Regions from separate parts of the Pantoea sp. LMR881 genome, predicted to be linked through region 2. Evidence: predicted binding sites of a transcription regulator. Region 2 holds the regulator's gene; each other region holds the start of a gene.
What was found. The regulator PurR, encoded in region 2, represses purine synthesis genes. The targets are predictions, from matches to a motif close to CANGCAAACGTTTGCNTG.
Positions count from the first base shown of each region.

Region 1: the regulator PurR is predicted to act here: its motif matches at 1,797-1,814, upstream of glyA (serine hydroxymethyltransferase).
Region 3: the regulator PurR is predicted to act here: its motif matches at 1,471-1,488, upstream of purL (phosphoribosylformylglycinamidine synthase).

Region 1 covers NZ_JAPVOK010000002.1:3,231,166-3,234,330, reverse strand. Annotated here, with positions in the region: partial or broken gene O3W44_RS17090 (3-phenylpropionate MFS transporter) at 1-304, opposite strand, end outside; gene glyA (serine hydroxymethyltransferase) at 432-1,685, opposite strand; gene hmpA (NO-inducible flavohemoprotein) at 2,014-3,165, shown strand, end outside.
Region 2 covers NZ_JAPVOK010000002.1:660,065-663,229, reverse strand. Annotated here, with positions in the region: partial or broken gene punR (DNA-binding transcriptional activator PunR) at 1-661, shown strand, start outside; gene purR (HTH-type transcriptional repressor PurR) at 658-1,683, opposite strand; gene cydH (cytochrome bd-I oxidase subunit CydH) at 1,965-2,054, shown strand; partial or broken gene O3W44_RS04885 (C40 family peptidase) at 2,095-2,866, opposite strand.
Region 3 covers NZ_JAPVOK010000002.1:3,221,186-3,224,350, forward strand. Annotated here, with positions in the region: gene mltF (membrane-bound lytic murein transglycosylase MltF) at 1-1,307, opposite strand, end outside; gene purL (phosphoribosylformylglycinamidine synthase) at 1,576-3,165, shown strand, end outside.

The DNA of each region.
Region 1 (3,165 bases), 2.6 Mb from region 2:
AGTCATTACCATCAGCAGCCACAACCACTGCTGCCCCAGCCAGTAGCCAACGGCAAACAGGCAGGTCATAAACGCTAATAAGCGCAGCGCAGTAATTAACTGCGACGGATTTTTGACTTGCGAAGCGATCAACAGGCTGCCAACAAAACGCGCCACCATGCCGCAGCCCAGCAGTAAACCGATTTTTTTCAGCGTCGAGGCCGGTGCCCTTCAGCCATACGCTCCAAAAAGGCAGGTAAATGCCGTAACAGAAGAAGTAAGTGAAGTAGCCCAAACCGAGCCATTTCGCCGAGCCGATTGCCATATTCCCTCCAGCAAAATGCTGCGTAGCAGCAAGAGTGGCCGCTACTTTGTCAAAACCCTGTTTGCGCGACAATAAAAAGGATGGCTTTCGCCATCCTTTTACACCCGACGTTATGCAGGCTAAACGCTTATGCGTAAACCGGCAGACGTGCGCAGATTTCCAGTACTTTTTGCTTGATGCGCTCGATGGTGGCCTCATCGTTAATGTTGTCCAGCACGTCAGCAATCCAGCCAGCCAGTTCGCGTACTTCTGCTTCTTTGAAGCCGCGACGGGTTACTGCCGGCGTACCGATACGGATGCCGGACGTGACAAACGGACTTTTCGGATCGTTTGGCACGCTGTTTTTGTTAACAGTAATATTGGCCCGACCCAGCGCGGCATCCGCTTCTTTACCGGTCAGGTTTTTGCTCACCAGATCGATCAGGAACAGATGGTTATGGGTGCCGCCAGAAACGATGTTGTAGCCGCGCTCAATCAGCACTTCAACCATCGCTTTGGCATTTTTAGCCACTTGCTGCTGGTAGGTTTTGAACTCAGGTTCCATCGCTTCTTTGAAAGCAACCGCTTTACCGGCGATAACGTGCATCAGAGGGCCACCCTGGCCGCCTGGGAACACCGCAGAATTCAGCTTCTTATACAGATCTTCATCGCCGCCTTTCGCGATGATCAGACCGCCACGTGGACCTGCCAGCGTTTTATGCGTGGTTGAGGTTACAATGTGTGCGTGTGGAACCGGCGTTGGGTACACGCCAGCTGCGACCAGACCCGCAACGTGTGCCATATCCACAAACAGGTAAGCGCCTACGCTGTCGGCGATTTCACGCATTTTAGCCCAGTCGCAAATGCCGGAATAGGCAGAGAAACCGCCTACGATCATTTTAGGCTGATGCGTTTTCGCCAGCTCAGCCAGCTCGTTGTAATCAATTTTACCGGTTTCATCGATGCCGTAAGGCACAACGTTATACAGCTTACCAGACAGGTTAACCGGTGAACCGTGCGTCAGGTGGCCACCGTGTGCCAGGTTCATCCCCAGAATGGTGTCGCCTGGCTGCAATAATGCCGTATAGACTGCAAAGTTTGCTTGTGAACCGGAATGGGGCTGAACGTTAGCGTAATCCGCACCAAACAGTTCTTTTGCACGATCAATCGCCAGTTGTTCAACGATATCAACGTACTCACAGCCGCCATAGTAACGTTTGCCCGGATAGCCTTCCGCGTATTTGTTGGTAAGCTGTGAACCTTGCGCCTGCATAACACGCGGGCTGGTGTAGTTTTCAGAAGCAATCAGTTCAATGTGCTCTTCCTGACGCACTTTCTCTTGCTCCATCGCCTGCCACAACTCGGCATCATAATCGGCAATGTTCATATCACGCTTTAACATCCGCATCTCCTGACTCAGCTATCTTTTAACGGCAGTTTAAGCCCCACCAGGGGCGAAGGCCCACAGTGTAAACCGTTTTAACAAGTGACGGTAGCGCGAATCCCCTCTTTTTACGCAAACGATTGGCTTGCTACTGGCAAAGGTTTTTTACGCCTTTTTGCTGCGCCACAGCAGCATAATTTTTGCGCATGTTATGACGAAAAATTTTTCAGGATGCACAAAAAAGTTGCCAGATCGGTATCCCGAAAAATAGTTGGGTTATTTACACTTAGCGCGCGCCGCTATAAGATGCATTTAAAATGCAACTTATGCTTGTGAGGTTTTCTCAATGCTTGACGCTCAAACCATCGCTATTGTTAAGTCTACTCTGCCTGCCGTTGCGGCTTGTGGTCCCAAACTTACCGCCCATTTTTATGACCGCATGCTGTCGCATCATCCCGAACTGAAAAACGTTTTTAATATGAATAACCAGCGCAACGGCAATCAGCGCGAAGCGTTATTCAATGCGATTTGTGCTTATGGCGCGAACCTGGAAAATCTTGCGGTATTGCTGCCTGCGGTAGAAAAGATTGCGCAGAAGCATACCAGCCTGAATATTCAGCCTGAGCAGTACGCCATTGTGGGTGAGCACCTGCTGGCGACCATTAAAGAGTTACTGAATCCGGGTGACGATGTATTAGCTGCCTGGGGACGTGCTTACGGTGTACTGGCGCAGGTGTTTATCCAGCGCGAAGAGGCAATCTATCAGGATACGGAACAGCAAAACGGCGGCTGGCGTGGCACCCGTGCTTTTCGCATTAGCGCGCTCGAACAGCAAAGTGACGTTATCAAAAGCATTACGTTTACGCCCGTTGATGGCGGCGCGGTCGCAGCGTTTAAACCGGGACAATACCTTACCGTCTATCTGCATCCTGCCGAATTTGAGCATCAGCAAATTCGGCAATATTCTCTGACCCACAGCAGCAACGGCGAGTATTACCGTATTGCAGTAAAACGCGATGCGCAGGGCACCGTTTCTGGCTGGTTGCATCAACACGCAAAAGTGGGTGATGAGATCCAACTGGCAGCACCGCATGGCGATTTCTTTATGCAGCTGACGTCTGAGACACCTGTGGCGTTGATTTCCGCTGGCGTCGGTCAAACGCCGATGTTAGCGATGCTTCACACGCTCGCCGCACAGCAGCATGCCGCGCCAGTAAGCTGGTTACATGCCACCGAAAATGGCGAACAGCACGCTTTTGCCGCTGAAGTTAACGCGACCGGTGCGCGCCTGCGTAACTTTACGCAAAAGGTTTGGTATCGCCAGCCCTCACAGCAGGATACTGGCCGTTTTGACGCGCAGGGGCTGATGGATTTGGCACTCTACTCAGCGCACCTGGAAGACACAAACACCCAGTTTTATCTTTGTGGGCCGCTGGGCTTTATGCAGTTTGCTGCCGCACAACTCCGCGATGCGGGCGTTGACGTCGGGCGAATTCAC
Region 2 (3,165 bases):
AATGCCAGCAGCTGGCCAATGGCTGGCGCGGTCAGTTGAGCATTGCAGTTGACTGCATTGTCAAACCTGAACGCACGCGACAGCTGGTAAAGATTTTTATCGCCACTTCCCGGACATGGAATTACACATTAGCTATGAAGTTTTTAATGGTGTCTGGGATGCGCTGGCTGACGGGCGTGTCGATGTGGCGATCGGTGCAACGCAGGCCATTCCGGTGGGAGGGCGTTTTGCCTTTCAGGATATGGGGGCGCTGAACTGGCGTTGCGTGGTGAGGCATAACCATCCATTGACACAGGAAAGCCAGCTCGATGATGACACGCTACGGCGCTGGCCTTCACTGGTGCTGGAAGATACCTCACGGGCTTTGCCACGCCGCATGACCTGGACGTTAGATAATCAGCGTCGGCTGGTGGTGCCGGACTGGCAAACCGGGCTGGATTGTGTGCTGGGAGGATTGTGTGTGGCAATGATGCCGGGCCATCTGGCACATCCGCTGCTTGATGCAGGCGAGTTAGTGGAGTTGACGCTGCCAGTCGCTTTTCCGGAAAGCCCTTGCTGCGTCAGCTGGGCTGAAGATCGCGCATCACCGGCGCTGGGCTGGTTGCTCAATTACCTGGGTGATGCGCAAACGCTTAATCAAGAGTGGTTAAGCGAAGTTTAGCGGCGATAGTCGCGGAAAGGGCCATAACCCACTGAGCGACGTTCAATTAAGGTTGGATGGACCTCAATAGTTTGTGACTCTTCACGCTTGCTGGTAATACGATCCAGCAGCATCTCCAGCGCCTTTTCGCCAAGCTGAGCTTTCGGCTGATGCACCGTGGTGAGAGCCGGCGTGAAATAGCGTGCGTTGCGCACATTATCATAGCCAATGACGGAAATATCCTGTGGTACGCGCAAACCCATCTCATCAGCCGCACAGATCGCGCCCATCGCCATAATGTCGCCGCCGCAAAATACCGCAGTAGGCCGCTGTTTTTGCGACAGAATTTGCTGCATTGCCTGATAACCTGAGTCTGGCTCAAAATCACCCTGTACAATCCACTCTGCGCGGGGCTGAATACCTGCTTCTTCTAACGCTTTCAAAAAACCGGCATGGCGGCCGCCTCCGGTGTTACGTTCCAGCTGGCCAGGAATTGCACCGATATCGCGATGTCCGCGCTCTATCAGATAGCGGCCGGCAAGATAGCCACCCTGAAAGGCGTTATCCAGAACGGTATCGGTAAAATCGGCGCGAGATTCGCCCCAGTCCATCACCACCATAGGGATGTTGCGGTTCTCTTCCAGCATTTTTAGCAGATCATCAGGATACTCTGAGCACATCACCAACAGCCCGTCGACGCGCTTTTGCGCCATCATCGAGAGATAAGCACGCTGTTTTTGTAGATCGTTGTGCGCGTTACCTAAAATCAGCGTGTAACCCTTGTCGAAACAATGGTTTTCCACCGCTTCAATAATTTCAGCAAAATAAGGCGCTTCGCTGGAGGTCGCCAGTAATCCCAGCGTTTTGGTGTGATTCACCTTCAGACTGCGGGCAACCGCGCTGGGTGAATAATGCAGTTCCTGAATGGCTTGCCAGACTGCATTGCGCGTTTCTTCCGCCACAAAACGCGTTTTATTGATGACGTGAGAGACGGTCGTTGTAGAAACGCCAGCACGTTTCGCCACATCTTTAATTGTTGCCATGAAAAAGGACTCCCGGACTTATCGCAACTCGCTGATAAGCATAATGTTAAACGTTTGCGTCTGCTAAGGGTTTTGCCCGCAAATATGCAGTAATTTTGCCGGTAAAAAGGCGTCTGGGCGGGTTAATTACGCCAAAAGAAGACTGCGAACGGAACCGACGTTGCGCGCGTTGCGCAACAAAGGCTGGATTCTAACAAGGCTGAGCGGATAAAACGAGATTTTTACCGGGTCGTATGGGAAAATGCCTTATCCCTACAAACTGTGTGACTAAGGAGAACGAGATGAGTACCGATCTGAAACTGGCGCTGGCGACCACGGGCGCGGCGCTGCTGATGATTGTGGTGTTTAGCTTTACCGCGATTCTGCATTAATAAAAAAGCCGGGACAGTTCCCGGCTTTTTTGATCTGACGTTAACGAATCGTTTTTGGCGTCATCATACGCCGCGCACCGATATAATGTCGTTGCCAGTAATCCTCGCCAAGGGCGCTGATCTGAATATCTTTGCCGGTCCGTGGCGATTGAATAAATTTGCCATTTCCGAGGTAAACACCCACATGATCGGCGGTGCCGCGGCCATTAATACGGAAAAAACCAAATCGCCTTTTTCCAGGGATTCGCGTTTAACCGGCGCTGCATCACGCAAATGATACATTTCATTGGCGGTGCGTGGGATTTTAAATTTCAGCAAATCTTTGTAGGCGTACCAGACTAATCCACTGCAATCAAAACCGGTATGAGGCGAGGTACCGCCCCACTGATAAGGTTTACCCAATTGCCCCATCAGCTTTGCCATCGCGGTTTCACGCGCTTTTTGATAACGCTGCCGGTGAGCCTTACTCATTTTGATGGTGCTGATAGCGTTGCTTTTAGCCGCCACAATGTCAGATGAACGCTGATGGCCGTAACGCTTTTTAGCTGTTTTAGGCGTGCGTTTTTTAGCGGACGTCGGTTGTGCAACCCCAACGTGTTTTGCTTTTTTAGTTTGAGTTTCTGCGTTGTGGCCTGGCGTGATTTTTTTACCGATGCTTTTACCGGACGTCGCTTGCGTCGTTCATCTTCACGTGCACTTTTTGTCTCCGCTTTATGCGAACTGGCATTAACCGGTGCCTGCGGTGAAGCAGAAGCCACGTTAAAGAACAGCTGGGCAAATGCCAGGATGAAAAGCGTAATCAGTAAACGCATAGTCCGGTTACAGGTTGAGCTGTCAGCTTAGAAATACGCCTGACAGAGTTGGAAAAATCTGATCAAGGATCAGTGCCGGGGCCATTCTAGTCCAGTTTTTTTTTAAAAAAGTAAGTCCTTTTTCTTTTAATCTGTTAATGGCTGACATTTGAGCTGAAAATGAGCAATTTCAGCACTTTATATCAGCGGAATTATTGCAAATTATTAATGCTTTTATCGCGGTTAAAACCGCGATGGGGGGTTCGTCTTAAAATGACTTAACAAACATGGCGATTTAACCCCAGGGCAACAAATTCTCA
Region 3 (3,165 bases), 2.6 Mb from region 2:
GCTTCATGGCCGCGTGCATAACCGTAAGTGGTTTGGGTGTAATAACGTTTTTGACTCAGCATGGGCAGACGCAGCTTTACATCTGCCCAGCTGTCAGGATTACCGCCTTGCTTTGCCGTCAATTTACGGACGTCGAGCATGTGCGCATATCCCATGTTATACGCCGCTAAAGCAAACCAGATGCGCTCATCTTCCGGAATGGCATGCGGCACTTTATCCATCATACGCTTTAAATATTCACTGCCACCGCGAATACTCTGTTCAGGATCGGTACGATCATCTACATTCAGGCTGCCTGCCGTATTGCGCGTTAACATCATCATGCCACGCACGCCAGTAGGCGAGGTCGCTTGTGGATTCCAGTGCGATTCCTGATAAGAGATAGCCGCCAGTAAACGCCAGTCGATACTGGTGGCATACTTTTCAAACAGCGGCTTGATATCGGGCAGAGTATTGTCGATCGCACGTAAAAAGGTACGGGTGTCGACATAGTCAAACGTACCTACGTGGCCAAGGTACTTCTCTTCCAGGCGCGCCATGGCACCTTCTTCACCCATACCATTAAAGAAGTCGAGCATGGCGGCGTTGAGACTGTCATCTTCACTGCGCGGGAGATACCAGGTCACCGGTTCTTCATCAGTAACATCAAAAGCCACGGCAAGCTGAGGGTGAATACGCTGCAATAAGGCAATCGTGACCGAATCGCCTACGGTGTAATCCAGTTTGCCATCAGCTACCGCTTCCAGCAGCGCCTTTGGACCGAGATCGGTTGAAATGGCCCAGTCAAGATCGGGATACTGGCTCGATTTGGCATTTTTCATGGTGGATAAATAAGCCGAGCCGGAAGCAACCGTGAGCCGCCCCTTTAAATCGCCGAGATTTTTAGGGCGCGGCTTGTCGATGCGGTACACCAGCTGTTGCGACACATTGTAGTAGCCAGGCCCGGTCTGATAACGCGCCAGACGTTCGCTGTTGTAGATCAGGCCCGCCGCCAGCAAATCCGCTTTACCTTCATCAAGGTCATCAAACAGGTCACTGAGATTAGGACGTACAGTGACTTCCAGTTTCACACCTAAATACCGGGCGAAGCGTTTTGCCAGCTCGTAATCCATACCCGCCGGTGATTTATTGATGGTGTAGTAAGTCAACGGGGAATTAATGGTACTGATACGCAGCACTCCCCGTGATTTAATCTGTGAAATCGTGTCTTGTCCGCCGCCATACCAGGGTATGGCAGGCCATAATGCCAATGCTAACAGCACGGCAACAAGGCCGATAAACAGGTAATTAAATTTTAGGCGTTTCAAATAGTTATCTCTCGATGGCTCTCAGGCCTCTGTCTTTTAAAGGCAGTATTTATCTTTATTGAACTCCCAGAGCGTTCGGCATTTTGCGCAACAAAGCGAAACAGAGCAACTTATAAAGCGGGACTTGCGCAATTTTCAGGCAAATCCCTTGGGCAATAAATTATGCGCAAACGGTTTCGTCAGAACGGCTGTTTCTCTATAATACGGCCCGTTTTCCCTGTTGCGCCCAAAGAAGCGTCGCCCGGCGCTTCGAAGACGAGAGATCTTAATGATGGAAATTCTGCGTGGTTCGCCCGCCCTGTCGGCTTTTCGTGTAAACAAACTGCTGACCCGCTTTCAGGACGCTCATCTGCCGGTGAGTGATATTTACGCTGAGTACGTCCATTTTGCCGATGTCAGCGCGCCGCTCAGTGCCGATGAAAAAGCCCGCCTGCAGCGCCTGCTTAAATACGGTCCTTCTCTCGCTGAACACGCGCCTCAAGGGCGTTTGCTGTTAGTCACACCACGCCCTGGCACTATCTCACCCTGGTCATCAAAAGCGACGGATATTGCGCATAACTGCGACCTGCCTCAGGTACGCCGCCTCGAACGCGGTATGGCGTTCTATGTCCAGGCACCGCAACTGACCGAAGCTCAGTGGCAAAGCCTGTCAGTGCTGCTGCATGATCGCATGATGGAAACGGTTTACAGTGATTTGGCGCAAGCCGAACAGCTTTTTGCCCATCATGAGCCACAGCCAGTCAAAAGCGTTGACGTGCTGGGAGAAGGGCGCCAGGCACTGGTTCAGGCAAATATCAGTCTGGGCCTGGCGTTAGCAGAGGATGAAATCGACTATCTGCTCGACGCCTTTACCAAACTGGGGCGCAACCCAAACGACATCGAACTCTATATGTTCGCGCAGGCGAACTCAGAACATTGCCGCCATAAGATCTTCAACGCAGACTGGATTATCGACGGTGAGAAACAGCCTAAATCGCTGTTTAAGATGATCAAAAACACCTTCGAACAGACGCCAGATTACGTGCTGTCCGCGTATAAAGATAACGCCGCTGTCATGGAAGGTTCTGAAGTAGGCCGTTTCTTTGCCGATGCGGATAAAGGTGAATATACCTATCATCAGGAAGCCGCACACATCCTGATGAAAGTCGAAACCCATAACCATCCAACCGCTATCTCTCCGTGGCCAGGCGCCGCAACCGGTTCAGGTGGCGAAATTCGTGATGAAGGCGCAACCGGTCGGGGTTCGAAGCCTAAAGCCGGTCTGGTTGGTTTCTCCGTATCTAACTTGCGCATCCCGGGCTTTGAACAGCCGTGGGAAGAAGATTTCGGCAAGCCAGCACGCATCGTCAGCGCGCTCGACATCATGACCGAAGGCCCACTGGGTGGCGCGGCGTTTAACAATGAATTTGGGCGTCCGGCGCTGAACGGCTACTTCCGTACTTATGAAGAGCAGGTGAATAGCCACAACGGCACTGAACTGCGCGGCTATCATAAACCGATTATGCTGGCGGGCGGCATCGGTAACATTCGTGCCGATCACGTGCAGAAAGGCGAAATTACCGTGGGCGCTAAGCTGATTGTGCTGGGCGGCCCGGCAATGAACATCGGTCTCGGCGGCGGCGCGGCGTCTTCAATGGCGTCTGGTCAGTCTGATGCCGACCTCGACTTCGCTTCTGTGCAGCGTGATAACCCTGAAATGGAACGTCGTTGCCAGGAAGTGATCGATCGCTGCTGGCAGCTGGGCGATGACAACCCCATTCTGTTTATCCACGATGTGGGCGCAGGTGGTTTGTCGAACGCGATGCCGGAACTGGTCAGCGATGGCGGTCGCGGTGGTCGTTTCAATCTGCGCGATATT